One region of the Rheinheimera marina genome, then DNA from elsewhere that is predicted to be linked to it. Evidence: predicted binding sites of a transcription regulator. Region 1 holds the regulator's gene; each other region holds the start of a gene.
The links. Region 1 encodes sigma-54, which starts transcription at its own class of promoters, with help from an activator protein. Its sites were predicted from a motif close to TGGCANGNTNCNTGCTT; they were not measured.

Region 1 (3,876 bases):
CCACTGGTGCAAACTTCGAGTGTTTTGCCTTTGCTGCTGGCCAGCATCAATAACGCCAACACACTGCTGGCGTCGGCATTTTTACCCTCTTGTTGCAGTTCGATCCGGGCATCAAACTGACGACACAGCTGCACCAGTTTAGTGGCTGCACGGGCGTGTAACCCCAGTTGGTTGACGATAGTGACAGTCTGCCTCAGTTTATCGTCCATGATGCCTCACCAGTTCCCGATGACGAATTTGCACATCATCGCGTTGTAAGCGATAACTCTCTGCCAGCGCCTCGGCAATATACACAGAGCGGTGCTGACCGCCGGTGCAGCCGATGGCAATGGTCAGATAACTGCGGTTATTGCGTTCCAGCTGCGGCAGCCAGGTGGCAATAAATTGATTGATTTGCCAGATATAACGGGCAACGTCGGACTGGGCGGCCAGATATTCTTTCACCGGTTGGTCCAGACCTGTCAGTATTTTCAGCTCCGATTGCCAGTGTGGGTTGGGTAAAAAGCGCGCGTCAAATACGTAATCTGCATCCTTTGGAATGCCGTATTTAAACCCAAAGGACTCGAATAAGATCACCAGACGGCCGGTTTTCAAGCCCAGAATTCGTTCTCTAAGTTGTTCAGCCAGCTGATGTACATTGAGCTCTGTGGTGTCTATGTAGAGGTCAGCCCGGCTGGAAATAGGATCCAGCAGTTGCTGCTCGCGCTGGATGGCTTCATCCAGTGACATCGCCTGATGCGACAAAGGATGCAAACGGCGGGTTTCACTGAAACGCTTAATCAGACAGGTGTGATCGGCGTCCAGGTACAAAATGGTCAGGTCAACTTTATTCGGCAGGTAACAGAGAATATCGGTCAGCTCATCCTGGTTCTGCGGCAAGTTACGCACGTCAATACTAACGGCGACCCTCTCGTATTGGCCCATGACGGAGGTGGCCAGAGTCGGTAATAAATTCACCGGAATATTATCAACACAATAATACCCCAGGTCTTCCATTACCCGCAGCGCTACTGATTTTCCTGAGCCTGATCGTCCGCTGACCACTAAAAGTTTCATTTGTCCTGAACCTGCTCCGCGCCGCAAAGAAGTAACTGATACAGTGCCTGATCATCCGGACTGTGACGGATTTTTTTGGTGAAATCTTTCTGGCTTAACATTCGGGCTATACCGGACAGGGTGGACAAGTGCGTCTGGCATTGGTTTTCCGGGATCAGAATGGCGCAGAAAATATCCACCGCCTGATTGTCGATCGCATCAAACTGGATCGGATCCTGACTCACCACAAACACCAGCAGCGGGCTGCTGACATCTTTGAGTTTGCCGTGTGGGATCGCGATACCACCGCCTATACCTGTAGAGCCGAGTTTTTCCCGGGTCATTAAGGCTTCCAGAATACTGTATTCAGGGATCTGAGGCAGATGCTGATGCGCCAGTTCGGCAATGTATTCCAAAATTCGTTTTTTACTGTTAAAAAGGACCGCACTCTTAGTGCAGTCCTCCGATAACATTGAGCTAAGGTTCATAAGTTTAGGATCAATGACGAGAAATTTTCTCTTTATGTTTAATCACTTGGCGATCCAGTTTATCGATAAGCTGGTCAATCGCCGCGTACATATTTTCGTCTTCCGACACCGCAAACACTTCACCACCATTGAGGTGTAATTTAGCCTCTGCAATCTGCTTTAATTTTTCCACGTTCAGCACGACATGTACATTGTTAATATGATCAAAATGCCTTTCAAGCTTGGAAAATTTGCTGCCAACGTACTCTCTTAATGCTTCAGTGATTTCAACATGACGACCAGTTAAGTTGATTTGCATAGACTCTTCCTTCTTATGCGAGCTTTTAAATCAAGCTCTTGCGCTGATTAGACGGTGGAATAAACATGGCTTCACGGTACTTGGCGATAGTACGCCGCGCTACGTTGATGCCCTGTTCAGACAGGATTTCTGCCATCCGGCTGTCACTTAACGGCTTGGCCGGATTTTCCGCCGCCACCAATTTCTTAATAAAGGCGCGGATAGCGGTGGATGAACATTCACCGCCGCTCTCTGTACTTACATGACTGGAGAAAAAGAACTTAAGTTCAAATATTCCTCGAGGTGTGTGCATGTACTTTTGAGTCGTGACCCGTGAAATGGTGGATTCATGCATGCTCACCATTTCAGCAACGTCATTGAGTACCATGGGTTTCATCGCTTCTTCGCCATGCTCAAAAAAAGCCTGTTGCTGCTGAACAATGCAGTTGGCGACTTTGAGTAAGGTTTCGTTGCGACTCTCCAGGCTTTTTAAAAACCACTTTGCTTCCTGCAGGTGGGAACGGATGAACTGCCCATCCGATGCATTACGCGCCTGCCGTGACATGGCCGCATACTGCTCATTGATACGAATTTTCGGCATTGCATCCGGATTTAGTTCAACCACCCAGCGTCCTTTGATTTTTGCGACTGACACATCAGGAACTATGTAGCTTTGCTCTTGCCTGATCACATCTGCCCCAGGTCGTGGGTTCAGGCTGTGGATCAGCCGCATCACTTCTTTTAATTCCTCTTCTTTGAGTTTAGTCACGCGCATCAAAGAACGGAAATCACGGTTGGCTAAAAAGTCGGTGTAATCCCGAATAATTTGTTGGGTTTCTTTCAGATAAGGCGTATTCGGATCAAATTGGCGCAGTTGCACCAGCAAACACTCCTGAATACTGCGGGCTCCCACTCCGACCGGGTCAAACAGCTGGATACGCTTGATTACGGCTTCAACTTCGTCAGCTTCGACATCGGGTTGGCCCAATGCTTCGAGGATCTCGTCGACATCAATGGTTAGCAAGCCGTTGTCGTCGATGGCTTCGATAATGATTTCGGCGATGGTGCGATCAGTTTCTGAAAACGGCGTCAACTGCATTTGCCAACGCAGATAATCCTGCAGGGTCTCTGAGGTTTCGCCCTGATACACCGTGTCTTCGTCGCCATTGAAGTTGTTATTGGCGACAGGCGCTGCACTGACTAAATCATCCCAGTGGCTGTCCAGCGGTAGGTCTTCAGCGATGTTCTGTTCGGTCATGGCCTCACTGCTGTCTGGCACTTCAGGCTCAAAACTGTCATCAGTCTGAGATGATTCTGCGCCCTGATTAAATTCATCGCCGTTATTATCTTTGGCTGGGGGCTGGTACTGTTCAAATTCGTCATCGGACTCTAGCAGGGGGTTCGCATCCAGCGCTTCCTGAATTTCCTGCTGCAATTCGATACTGGACAGCTGCAGCAGTTTTATCGCCTGCTGCAGCTGTGGCGTCATCGTAAGTTGCTGGCCAATGCGAAGTTGCAAAGAAGGTTTCATGTACTTCCGATCTGCTCCGGGCAATCCATTAACGGATATCTGTTACTTACAGCCTGAATTGTTCACCTAAATACACATCCCGTACCTGCTGGTTTGCCAGCACTTCCTGCGGAGTTCCGGCGGCAATCAGTTCGCCGTGGCTGACGATATAGGCCAGCTCACACACATCCAGGGTTTCGCGTACGTTATGGTCGGTGATCAGGACTCCTATGCCACGTTGGCATAAATGTTGGATGATTTTTTTTATATCTAACACTGAAATGGGATCAACGCCAGCAAAAGGTTCATCCAACAGGATAAAAGCCGGGTCTGCCGCCAACGCCCGCGCAATTTCTACCCTCCGGCGTTCACCACCAGACAAGCTCATGCCGAGGCTATTCCGGATATGGCCGATATGGAACTCATCCAGCAAGGCGTCGGCTTTTTCTTCCCGTTGCTCTTCGGTCAGGTCTTTGCGGTGCTGCAAAATGGCCAGCAAGTTGTCGTAGACCGTCAGTTTGCGGAAAATCGAGCTCTCCTGAGGCAGATAGCCAATGCCCAGACGC
Region 2 (3,876 bases), on a different contig from region 1:
TTTATTCTCACGCGCAGAACCCGTCGTTGGTTAAATAAATCTGCTGAGCAGCGCTGACCTCTATGCTGGAATGGTTATTTCTGTTACTGCCCGTTGCCGCCGCGTATGGCTGGTTTATGGGCAGCAACAGTGAACGGCAAAAAGCCTTGAAGGGCAAAGCCTCTGTCAGTAAAAACCTCGCTTCCGGTCTTAACTTCTTACTTACTGATCAAGAAGATAAAGCTATAGAGCAGCTGTTGCAGCTCTTGGATATCGAAGTCGCGACCATTGATACTTATCTGGCACTGGCGAACCTGTTCCGCCGACGCGGAGACTGGGACAAAGCGATTCGTATTCACGAAAAACTCTGCCAACAAAAACTTCCTAAACCTCAGGCGCAGAAGATCCGCTTTGAACTTGCTAAAGATTATTTTCATGCTGGCCTCTACGACAGAGCTGAGCCTTTATTGGCCGATTTGGTTCAGGCGGAAAGCATTCGTGAAGCCGTCATCAAACAGCTATTTCAGCTCTATCTGGCTACGCATGAATGGCATAAAGGTCTCGATTTCCGTGCTGTGGTGGAGCAAACCGACTCACGTTCGTTACGTATTGGGCTGGCAAATTTTCAATGTGAGGCCTGGCAGCAGCAACCGGATACCAACGCAGAGCAATTCCAGCAACTGGCCGAGCGGTACCCACAGGCATTAAGACCCAGATACGAAGCGGCCCGGCGTTATTTGGATCAAGGGCAGGGTAGCGCGGCCCGTCCTTTGCTGCTCAGCATTTTGCAGCAGCGTCCGCAATGGGCGGCAGAACTGCTGCCGTTAGTGGCGCAATCTCAGCCTGCAGCGTCAGACTGGCAGGCGTTATTAACCCAGCTCAGTCAAAAAAATAAGAACATCACGGCAACCTCCATGCTGGCCGAAGCGTATCTGCTCCAGCAGTTACCTGAACAGGCCGAGAAGTTACTGACTGACAAGCTTAAACAGCAGCCCAACATCCGGTTATTCCAAAAATTCATTCAGTTGCGTCTGCGCCAAAGTGAAGGTGAGGTTGCAGCGCAGCTCAGCCAAATAGAACAGATGGTGCAGGCTTATCTCGAAACCAAGGTCCTTTACCATTGCCGCAACTGCGGTTTTAAAACCAAGCAGCCGTATTGGCTTTGTCCATCCTGCAAACAATGGGAAACCGTTGAGCCTTTGCCCGGCATCGATGGCCGTTAAATTTAGAGAGTGTTATGAGTCAGCAAAAGAATACCGTGGTCGTCGCGCTTGATTTCGAACAACAGCAAGCCGCACTTAATCTGGTCAGTCAGTTAGACCCGGCATTATGCCGTCTGAAGGTGGGCAAGGAAATGTTCACGCATTTTGGTCCTGGTTTTGTCACACAACTGCACAAGCGGGGATTCGATGTATTTCTCGATCTGAAGTTCCACGACATCCCGAACACTGTCGCTAAAGCCGTCAAGGCCGCTGCCGACCTTGGTGTCTGGATGGTTAATGTGCACGCCAGTGGTGGAACACGCATGATGTCTGCTGCCAGAGAAATCCTGCAGCCCTATGGTGATAGCAAGCCTTTATTGATTGCGGTCACCGTGTTAACCAGCATGGAGCAAAGCGATTTGACCGAATTAGGCATTCAGCTGACTCCAGAACAACAGGTGTTAAAACTGGCGGGCCTGGCCCAAAAAGCCGGCCTGGATGGTGTGGTCTGTTCCGCTCAGGAAGCCGTGCTGCTGAAACAGCAATTTGGCCAGGATTTCTGCCTGGTGACGCCTGGTATTCGGCCAGCCAGCGCCAGCCAGGACGACCAAAAACGCGTGATGACCCCAGCTCAGGCCATCGCGGCCGGCGTTGATTATATGGTGATCGGGCGTCCTATCACCAAAGCTGCCGATCCGCTGCAAGCACTGCAAGCGATTTATCAGGAATTAGCAATCCGCTAAGGTTTCTTCACTTATTTTGGTGCATTTTTGCACCAAAATAAGTCCTAAAACTGATCGACCAGAAAAATCCAATCAATCTTTTCTTTGATATTCAATCACTTAATTTGTTGGCATTAATAATGCTTTGTTTGGCCAACGGTGTAATCCGTCCTCACAATCAGAGCTCAGACCTCAGGTCTGAAATGGCAACGAAGCCCGGTTTCTGACTGCAGTTTTGCAGTACAGACCGGGCTTTTTTATTTGCGGCATTTTAAAGCGCGCCTTTAAAACACCGCTAAGGATTGAACGATGAAGCAGGGGTTATCCATACTGGTAGTTGGCAACGGCATGGTCGGTCACCATTTCGTTGAACAACTCAAAGCAGCGCAGCCAGAGGCGTCAATCACCGTATTGTGCGGCGAATCACAACTGGCTTATGACCGGGTGCATTTATCCAGCGTGTTCGATGGTGGCAGTCCAGAGGCATTAATGCTGGCGTCTGAGAGCAGTTATCAGCAGCTTGGGATCAACTACCAGCTCAATTGTTGGGTCAGCCAGATTGATCGCCAGCACAAGCGGGTGGTGAGTAAAGATGGCCGGCAGTTCGGTTACGACAAATTGGTGCTGGCGACAGGGTCTTATGCATTTGTGCCACCTATTCCGGGTCGCGAGCAGCCCCATTGCCTGGTGTACCGTACGCTGGATGACCTCAGTCAGATAGCCGAAAGTGCGGCACAGAGCAAAGTCGGTGTGGTGATTGGCGGAGGTCTACTTGGATTGGAAGCCGCAAATGCGCTCCGGAAGTTGGGCCTGCAAACCCATGTGGTTGAATTTGCTCCACAGCTGATGGCCGTGCAGCTGGATGATGCTGGTGGCAAGATGCTGGCACAAAAAATCAGTCAGCTGGGCGTGACAGTGCATTGTGGCAAATCCACTGAACATATAGCTAAAGGCCAGCAATGCCGTTATCAACTGCAGTTTACCGACGGTGATGCACTGGAGACCGATTTGGTGCTGTTTTCCGCTGGGATCCGCCCTTACGACGAGCTGGCCAGACAATGCGGTCTGCAGCTTGGTGAGCGGGGAGGCATTGTGATCAATGACCAGTGCCAAACCAGCGATGCCGATATTTACGCTATTGGCGAATGTGCGCTGTGGCAACAGAGAATTTACGGACTGGTTGCGCCCGGTTACCAGATGGCCAGAGTTGTGGTCAGCCATTTATCCGCTGGCAACTTGCAGTTCAGCGGTGCCGACATGAGCACGAAACTCAAACTGCTGGGAGTTGAAGTCGGCTCTATCGGCGACGCCCATGGCCGCAGTCCCGGCGCACAAAGTTACATCTTTACCGATCCCCGCTTGCAGCTTTACAAAAAACTGGTGGTCAGCGCCGATGGCAAAAAGTTGCTCGGCGCCGTGTTGGTAGGCGACACCAGCCAATACGATCAGCTGTTGCACTACGCCTTAAATGAGCTCAGTTTGCCGAAAAATCCCGAAGCGCTGATCCTGCCGCACGCTGCTGACGCGCTGCCAAAACTGTCGCTGCCCGCAACCGCTACGCTGTGTTCTTGCCATAATGTGTCTAAAGGAGACGTGTTAGCGGCGATCGATCAAGGCTGCTGCGATCTCGCCAGCGTTAAACAATGCACCAAAGCAGCCACCGGCTGCGGCGGCTGTGCCGCTTTAGTCAAATCCACAGTGGACGATGAGCTCCGGGCGCGTGGCGTGGAGGTAAAAAATCACCTCTGCGAACATTTCGCCTATTCCCGCCAGGAACTGCTGCATCTGATACAAGTCGGCCAGATCAAAACCTTTGCGCAGCTGATTGCCTCACACGGAAAAGGATTTGGCTGCGAAATTTGTAAACCAGCAGTCGCATCAATCCTGGCGTCAAGCTGGAACGATTACGTACTTCAGCCCGTTCACGTAGGCTTGCAGGACACCAACGACGCCTTTTTGGCCAATATTCAGAA
Region 3 (3,876 bases), on a different contig from region 1:
ATGAAAATGGCGACCCGAAAGTGGATGAGAAAGGAAACCCGGTGATGGAACTGGCAAAAGCCGGTACCTACACCATTTCTATTGAAGCGACCATTGCCGGCAAGAATGAAGCCATTGAAACCGGCGTCTACGCCCCGGTGTCCAGCGTCAGCCTGGGCAATGGCACCACCACAGGACTCGTGCTGAATGTATTTGGCCAGGGACAGAAAAAACTGTCTGACATTATTGAAATTGCGACCTAATTTGGACCCAGAGTTGAGGTGACATTATGAGTTTTAATATCGCGTTAAGCGGCCTTGCCGCAGCTCAAAAAGATATCGATACAACAGCGAACAACATTGCCAACGTCAATACCACAGGCTTCAAAGAGTCGCGGGCGGAATTTGCCGACGTGTATGCTGCGTCTGTATTTACGTCCAATAAGACAAAAGTGGGGGATGGTGCTACCACGACCAAAGTGGCGCAGCAGTTTTCTCAGGGCTCGCTGAAATTTACCAATAACTCGCTGGACCTTGCGATCACCGGAGACGGCTTTTTTGCCTTGTCTCCTGAAATTGGTTCACGTGAATTAAGTTACACCAGAGCTGGCGCATTTAAGCTGGATAAAAGCAGCTATATTACCGACAACAATGGTAACTTTCTGCAAGGCTACCCTGTTGACCCTGCGACTGGGGATACAACGTCAGTCAGTTTAAGTACAACCTATCCAATTCAAATCCCTTCTACCGCTGGTGCGCCTAGAGCCTCCAGCAATGTATATGTGACCATGAACCTGGATGCCCGTCAAACCAACCCGACTGTGCCTTTTGATCCAACAGATTCAGCCTCTTACAATGCGACGACTTCAACCACTATCTACGACAGTTTGGGTGAGCCTCATGTGCTGACAATGTACTTCCGGCGCAATGACCCAGCAGCTCCAGCCGCCCCGACCAATGAGTGGCAGGTTTATGTGGTGATGGATGATAACGATGCGGTACCAGCAGCCGCTTCTGGCGGTGCATTGGCACCAAATGCAGCTATTGGTCCTGTGACCTTAGATTTTGATGCAAATGGCTTGCCTGAGGTTTCGCCATTTCCAAATGTGGTCTTAACAGCCGCAGGTTTGAATGACCCTGCAAACAGCTATCTGACCAATGGTGCTCAATTTACCAGTGATTTAAATATCCAGTTTCGTGATGAGTCAGGTAGTCGATCGCCTACTCAATATGCGTCCAAGTTTGAAGTGGGTAGTATGAGTCAGGATGGTACAACTGTAGGCCGTCTGACCAGCGTAGACATTGATGCCTCAGGCAAGGTGATGGCGTCTTATTCGAATGGCGATCAGACGTATCTGGCTCAGGTGGCGATGGTGAAGTTTGCTAACCCTCAGGGGTTAACCCAGATTGGTAACACCTCATGGAACGAGAGCCTGACCTCTGGTGAAGCATTAGCTGGTGAAGCCAACTCAGGCACCTTTGGGGCAATTAACAGCTCAGCCCTTGAGCAGTCTAACGTTAACCTGACCAACGAGCTGGTTGACCTGATTGCTGCCCAGCGTAACTTCCAGGCCAACTCGCGTGCGCTGGAAGTGAACAGCACATTGCAAACTACCATACTGCAGATCCGCTAATAGCTTGAGCGTCAAAAAAGCCACCTTCGCGTGGCTTTTTCTTTTTAAACTTCTTACTAAACAAAACATTACAAATGTGGCACTGCTCTTGCTTTGTAAGAGTTAAGCAAGCAGGAGATCCACTATGGACCGTGTACTTTATATCGCGATGAGTGGTGCCAAAGAAAATATGCATGGCATCAGCATCAAAGCCAATAACCTGGCCAACACAGGCACCACAGGGTTTAAAGCTGATTTGGAGCAAGCCCGGGCCATGCAGGCGTTTGGTGAAGGTTTACCAACCCGGGTGTTCTCGATGACAGAGCGGCCAGGTCAAAATTTTGACGATGGTGCTATCACCATGACAGAACGGGACCTGGACATTGCCCTCACAGGTAAGGGCTGGTTTGCCGTCCAGGATGCTGATGGCAATGAAGCCTACAGCAGAGACGGTAATCTGCAGTTAAGTGCCACAGGCGTGCTGCAGACTGCAGGTGGTCTGCCAGTGATTGGTGAACAAGGTGTGATCCAGTTGCCTTTGCCGGTGCAGAAAATGGAGATCGGCAAAGATGGCACTATCAGTGTCCGGCCTCAGGGCGCACCGGCAAACGTGATGGAACCCGTTGCCCGAATTAAATTGGTCAGTCCAGCCTTTGCCGATATTGAAAAAGGTTTGGACGGATTATTCCGTCGCAAGGATGGTGAAGTGGCAGAAGCCAATGCAACTGTCAGCATTCAAAGTGGCGCGCTGGAAACCAGCAACGTCAACGCGGTCGGAGAAATGACCCAAATGATTAGCCTGCAACGTCAGTTTGAAGTGCAGGTGAAGATGATGAAAACCGCCGAGGAAATGGATCGGCAACATAACCAGATTATGCGGATAATCTAGGGCTAAGCCCAGGAGGATTTTATGCATCCGGCTTTATGGATCAGTAAGACTGGCTTAGATGCCAAACAACGTGATATTTCGGTAATTTCCAACAACCTGGCCAACGCCAGCACTGTGGGTTTCAAAAAGAGCCGCGCTATCTTTGAAGACTTGCTGTATCAGAACGTGAATCAGCCAGGCGGGCGTTCATCACAAAACTCAGAACTGCCCAACGGCCTGATGCTGGGTGCTGGTACGAAAGTAGTGGCAACCCAGAAGAGCTTCAGTCAAGGCAACATGATCACCACTGACAACAGTCTGGATGTGATGATCCAGGGCCATGGCTTTTTCGAAGTTCTGATGCCTGACGGCACTATTTCGTACAGCCGCAATGGTCAGTTCACCACAGATGCCGATGGTAACCTGGTGACTTCCGGTGCTGGCTATCAGGTGCAGCCGAACATCGTGATCCCGGAAGACGCGCAGAGCATCACCATTTCGCAAGACGGCGAATTGTCAGTCCGTTTGCCTGGCCAGACCGATAACACGGTGCTTGGCCAGCTGACGCTGACTAACTTTGTCAACCCGGCTGGTTTAGAACCTATCGGTCAGAACCTGTTCACTCAGACCGCAGCAAGTGGCGACCCGGTGCAAGGCGTTCCGGGCTTAGAGGGGCGGGGCATACTGGTGCAAGGCGCGCTGGAAACCTCCAACGTCAATGTCACAGAAGAGCTGGTCAGTCTGATTGAAAGTCAGCGGGTTTATGAAATGAACTCCAAAGTAATTTCCACCGTCGACCAGATGATGGGAACCTTAATCCAGCAGCTGTAGGAGTAAGATCATGCGCGCTTTATTGCTTAGTGCAGTGGTGTTTGTGGCTTTGGCAGGCTGTGCATCGGGTTTTAAAGAACCGATGCCAGATGATCCGGCTTTTGCACCTTTACCACCAGAACCGGAAGCAGTGCCCATTTCGAACAATGGCTCACTCTTTGCGCAAGGTTTGTCGAATGGCTTGTATTCGGACAATAAGGCTCGCCGACCAGGCGATATCATTACAGTGGTGCTGCGGGAGAATACTCAGGCCACCAAGCAGGCGAAAACAGAATTCGGTAAAGACAGTTCTGCCAGCTTTGACCCCATGGTTGGCTTGGGTGGTCGCGACGTCAGCGTGTTGGGCAATACCTTGCAGTTTGGTGCCAATTCGACCAGCGACTTTAAAGGCGACTCGAAAGCAGACCAGAGCAACAGCCTGACCGGTAATATTTCTGTCAATGTGCTGCGGGTGATGGCCAATGGCAATCTGGTGATCCGTGGTGAAAAATGGGTCACCCTGAATACCGGCAAAGAGTTTATCCGGTTGACCGGCGTGATCCGTGCTGAAGACATTGATGCACAAAATACAGTAGCGTCGACCAAA
Region 4 (3,876 bases), 160 kb from region 1:
GAAAATCCCCCCAGAGCCTGCAGATTTGCACTCTCAATCAGGTGATTCGTATCGCATGGGGCATCCAGACATTGACCACCATTCGCCACCCCGGCATTGCCGCCATTGCTTGCAGAATCGGGATTGTACCAGGTGTAGGTACCTTTCAATCCTGAGGCTGAATCGATGTACAACCACACCAGACCTGTGACGTTATCTCTGACCGAATGCCATTGAGTGCCAGCACTTTCGCTGCCTGCGCTACGATCAACGGCTAAATGCTGAATAAACAGCGGCTTACCATCCGAACCCAGCTTGGTGAAATCAAAGCCAGCGCTGCCAGTTCCTTGCTTGACTAATTGGCCAGTCTGCGCAGCATAATCACGGCCTGATTCAGCGTCTTGGCCGGGAAAACCCGCGACGGGGCATGCTGAACTCAGCACCAAATTAAAGCAGCGGCCAATCCCGGTATCGTTCAACCCTCCGATCTTCTTAAATACCGGATAACTGCTTAACTCTTTACTTTCCGCACTTTCGGTCTGTACTGTCACGGCAGTCAGCACAACATAGTAGTTCTTCGCCTTGTCCAGGCCAGTTACCACATAAGGCAATTGCAAGCCATCCAGCTTTTTGCCTTCTGCTTTGCTTTGATAATTTTATTTTGTGAGGCCAGCTTCGGTAGCCAGGTAGAGGTTGTAACTGACTGCACCAGCGACAGCATCGGCACTAATCAACAAGTCACCGTGATGCGCCTGAACTAAAAACCGCTCAGGTCCTGCAACTTCAGGAGCGGGAATGGCCGCAAATGTGGCACTCAGCTGGCAATCGGCATAAATAGGTGCAGTCTCAAATTGCAGCCCGGTTAAACTCCCCTCACAGCCGGTCACACTGTCCAGCTGATAACCAGCATCAGGCGTTAACGCAAAGGATGCTTTGCCACCATAGCTGACCGTTTGCTCTGTTGGCGAAACCAAGCCCCCTGAGCTTGCCAATGCCGTCACTTTGAATTGCACCGCAGCAAAACTCAGGCTAACCACGCAATTGGCTGTCACCGCATTAATCTGGTAACCAGTTCCTGATAAAGACCCGCCACAACCTGTGGCACCAGTCAATTGATAACCTGGGTTAATGTTGATGCTAAGGCTGAGTGGCTTGTTTTCTTCCACTTGGGAGCTTGACGGGCTAACTGTCCCTGCTGCGGGGATATTAACCTCAGTAGACACTTGGTAAAACTGAGTCATTTGCGGGTCGCCACCTTCGGTCCCCCCGCCACACCCCACTGACACAACAACGACCAAAAGGTACAGTAGATGTATTCGAATCCATTGATAGAACTTCATAACTAACCATCCATTAGTTAAATAATGACGGCGAAACCCTCATACAGCTCAGGATTTTACCTTTTAAAGGAAATATCATTAACATAAAGAAATTATCAAAACAATTATGTTGCGGCTGTTATCTTTAATGGCGGATAAACGGAAGCACCAGCTTGGTGCCATAACGCCACAATGGTGCAGAAGAGCTCCAAATTGGTGCATAAAAACAATTCATTTCGCCAGGCGATTGAATAAATTCTATAGAGATCAATGCTATACATATCTGGCATAAGATTAGCATTACTGAGCGCAACGCTATGGCGAATGCCAGCAACAAAAAAAGTGGCCGCAGGGCCAGTCAACAGACAAACCGGAGGAATGCATGTCTGCTTCTACAGTTATCAGTTACATGAAAGAGAATGACGTTAAGTTCGTTGATTTACGCTTCACCGATACCAAAGGTAAAGAGCAGCACGTGACTATTCCTGCCAGCCAAATCAACGAAGACTTCTTCGAAGACGGCAAAATGTTTGACGGTTCTTCCATCGCGGGTTGGAAAGGCATCAACGACTCTGACATGATCCTGATGCCTCAGGCTGACACCATGGTACTGGACCCGTTCTCAGAAGAAACCACGGTGAACATCACCTGTGACGTTATCGAACCAAGCACTATGCAAGGTTACGAGCGTTGCCCACGTTCTATCGCGAAGCGTGCTGAAGAGTACCTGAAATCAACTGGTATCGCTGACACCGTACTGTTTGGCCCAGAGCCAGAGTGGTTCATGTTTGACGACGTACGTTTCAAAAACACGATGGGGACTGCTTTCTTCGCTATCGATTCAGCGGAAGCGGCCTGGAACTCAGACAAAGTGTACGAAGGTGGTAACAAAGCGCACCGTCCTGGTATCAAAGGCGGTTACTTCCCGGTACCACCAGTAGACCAACACCATGACATCCGTAGCGCCATGTGTGTGGTACTGGAAGAAATGGGTCAGACCGTTGAAGCACACCACCACGAAGTAGCCACAGCAGGTCAAAACGAAATCGCAACCCGTTTCAATACGCTGACCAAAAAAGCGGATGAAATTCAGGTCCTGAAGTACGTTATTCACAACGTTGCCAATCTGTACGGCAAAACCGTGACCTTCATGCCAAAACCAATGGTTGGTGACAACGGTTCAGGTATGCACTGCCACCAGTCATTAGCAAAAGACGGCGTGAACCTGTTTGCTGGTGATAAATACGCTGGTCTGTCTGAAACTGCCCTGTACTACATCGGCGGTATCATCAAACACGCCAAAGCAATCAACGCCTTCACCAACCCAAGCACCAACTCGTACAAGCGTTTAGTGCCACACTTCGAAGCTCCGGTAATGCTGGCTTACTCAGCCCGTAACCGCTCTGCTTCTATCCGTATCCCTCTGGTACCAAGTGCGAAAGCACGTCGTATCGAAGTACGTTTCCCGGATCCGGCTGCGAACCCGTACCTGGCATTCGTGGCTCAGTTAATGGCTGGTCTGGACGGTATCCAGAACAAGATCCACCCAGGCGATGCGATGGACAAAGACTTGTACGATCTGCCACCGGAAGAAGAAGCACTGATCCCTCAGGTTTGCGGTTCTCTGGACGAAGCTCTGGATGCTCTGGACGCCAGCCGCGCTATCTTCACCAAAGGCGGCGTGATGTCAGACGCGATGATCGATGCCTATATCGATATGAAACGCGCTGAAGCTAAACGCGTTTCTGTGGCTGTACACCCACTGGAATACGAACTGTACTACAGCGTGTAATACCGGCTGCTTTGCCAAAAACCCGCGCCTGTCGCGGGTTTTTTGTTTGAGGGGGTCAGCACTCTATTTGGCAAAAACCGGCAGCAGGTTTAGAGTTAACAGGACATCTCAAAGGGTTGCTTATGCGCTTGCTGCTTACACTTTTGTTGCTCAGCCCGCCACTTGTCGCCCAGCAAGTGTATCTGTCCTATGACAAAGACGGTACGCCGGTTTATTCAGATCAGCCCACGGCAGGCGCGCGTTTAGTCGAGTTGAATGTCAGCCCGCCTTCGGCAAGCGCAGCTCCGGCAAATCCACCTGCCGATTTGCAGCTCAGCCAGGCCCAGACCCAAATCCGGTTGCAGATCCTGGAACCTGTCGCCGAGCAAAATCTGCTGTCCAACTCGGGCGAACTCAGAGTGCAAACCCGGGTGGAGCCTGAACTGCCAACCGGACATCAGTTACGCTTAGTTTTTGACCAAAACCAGCTCAGCCCACCACAACGGACCTCTGGTTTTTTGCTTAAAGGCATAGAACGTGGTGAGCATCAACTGCAACTGCAGCAGATTGACCAAAACGGCAAGCTAATTGCAGAAAGTCCTGTCACACGCTTTTACTTGCGTAAAAGCTCATTATTTTCACCAAATTAGTGCAACATCACTAGTCACAATACAAAGTTACAGTAGACTGGGGAAAAGAAAGCACTAAATTGGTGCATTGACGTAAAAGGCTTTGTAATGGAATGGACAGCGGCCAGTCTGACTGATCAACTCAGCACCGCCGTATTGGTACTGGATACGCAACTGC

Region 2: a site for sigma-54 is predicted at 2,033-2,049, ahead of nirB (nitrite reductase large subunit NirB). Genes of this name have one in related genera too.
Region 3: a site for sigma-54 is predicted at 1,690-1,706, ahead of ACFO3I_RS18205 (flagellar basal body rod protein FlgF). Genes of this name have one in related genera too.
Region 4: a site for sigma-54 is predicted at 1,583-1,599, ahead of glnA (glutamate--ammonia ligase). Genes of this name have one in related genera too.

Annotation. Positions count from the first base shown of each region.
Region 1 is NZ_JBHSGB010000010.1:30,079-33,954, forward strand. Features, by position in the region: gene ACFO3I_RS09775 (HPr family phosphocarrier protein) at 1-209, opposite strand, end outside; gene rapZ (RNase adapter RapZ) at 199-1,056, opposite strand; gene ptsN (PTS IIA-like nitrogen regulatory protein PtsN) at 1,053-1,523, opposite strand; gene hpf (ribosome hibernation promoting factor) at 1,534-1,821, opposite strand; gene ACFO3I_RS09795 (RNA polymerase factor sigma-54) at 1,847-3,331, opposite strand; gene lptB (LPS export ABC transporter ATP-binding protein) at 3,378-3,876, opposite strand, start outside.
Region 2 is NZ_JBHSGB010000005.1:139,096-142,971, forward strand. Features, by position in the region: gene ACFO3I_RS04755 (lipopolysaccharide assembly protein LapA domain-containing protein) at 1-57, shown strand, start outside; gene ACFO3I_RS04760 (N-acetylglucosaminyl transferase) at 63-1,202, shown strand; gene pyrF (orotidine-5'-phosphate decarboxylase) at 1,217-1,924, shown strand; gene nirB (nitrite reductase large subunit NirB) at 2,213-3,876, shown strand, end outside.
Region 3 is NZ_JBHSGB010000017.1:400,184-404,059, reverse strand. Features, by position in the region: gene ACFO3I_RS18215 (flagellar hook assembly protein FlgD) at 1-242, shown strand, start outside; gene flgE (flagellar hook protein FlgE) at 269-1,612, shown strand; gene ACFO3I_RS18205 (flagellar basal body rod protein FlgF) at 1,737-2,480, shown strand; gene flgG (flagellar basal-body rod protein FlgG) at 2,502-3,290, shown strand; gene flgH (flagellar basal body L-ring protein FlgH) at 3,301-3,876, shown strand, end outside.
Region 4 is NZ_JBHSGB010000010.1:187,366-191,241, reverse strand. Features, by position in the region: gene ACFO3I_RS10510 (Lcl domain-containing protein) at 1-596, opposite strand, end outside; gene ACFO3I_RS10505 (InlB B-repeat-containing protein) at 636-1,220, opposite strand; gene glnA (glutamate--ammonia ligase) at 1,681-3,090, shown strand; gene ACFO3I_RS10495 (DUF4124 domain-containing protein) at 3,213-3,719, shown strand; gene glnL (nitrogen regulation protein NR(II)) at 3,807-3,876, shown strand, end outside.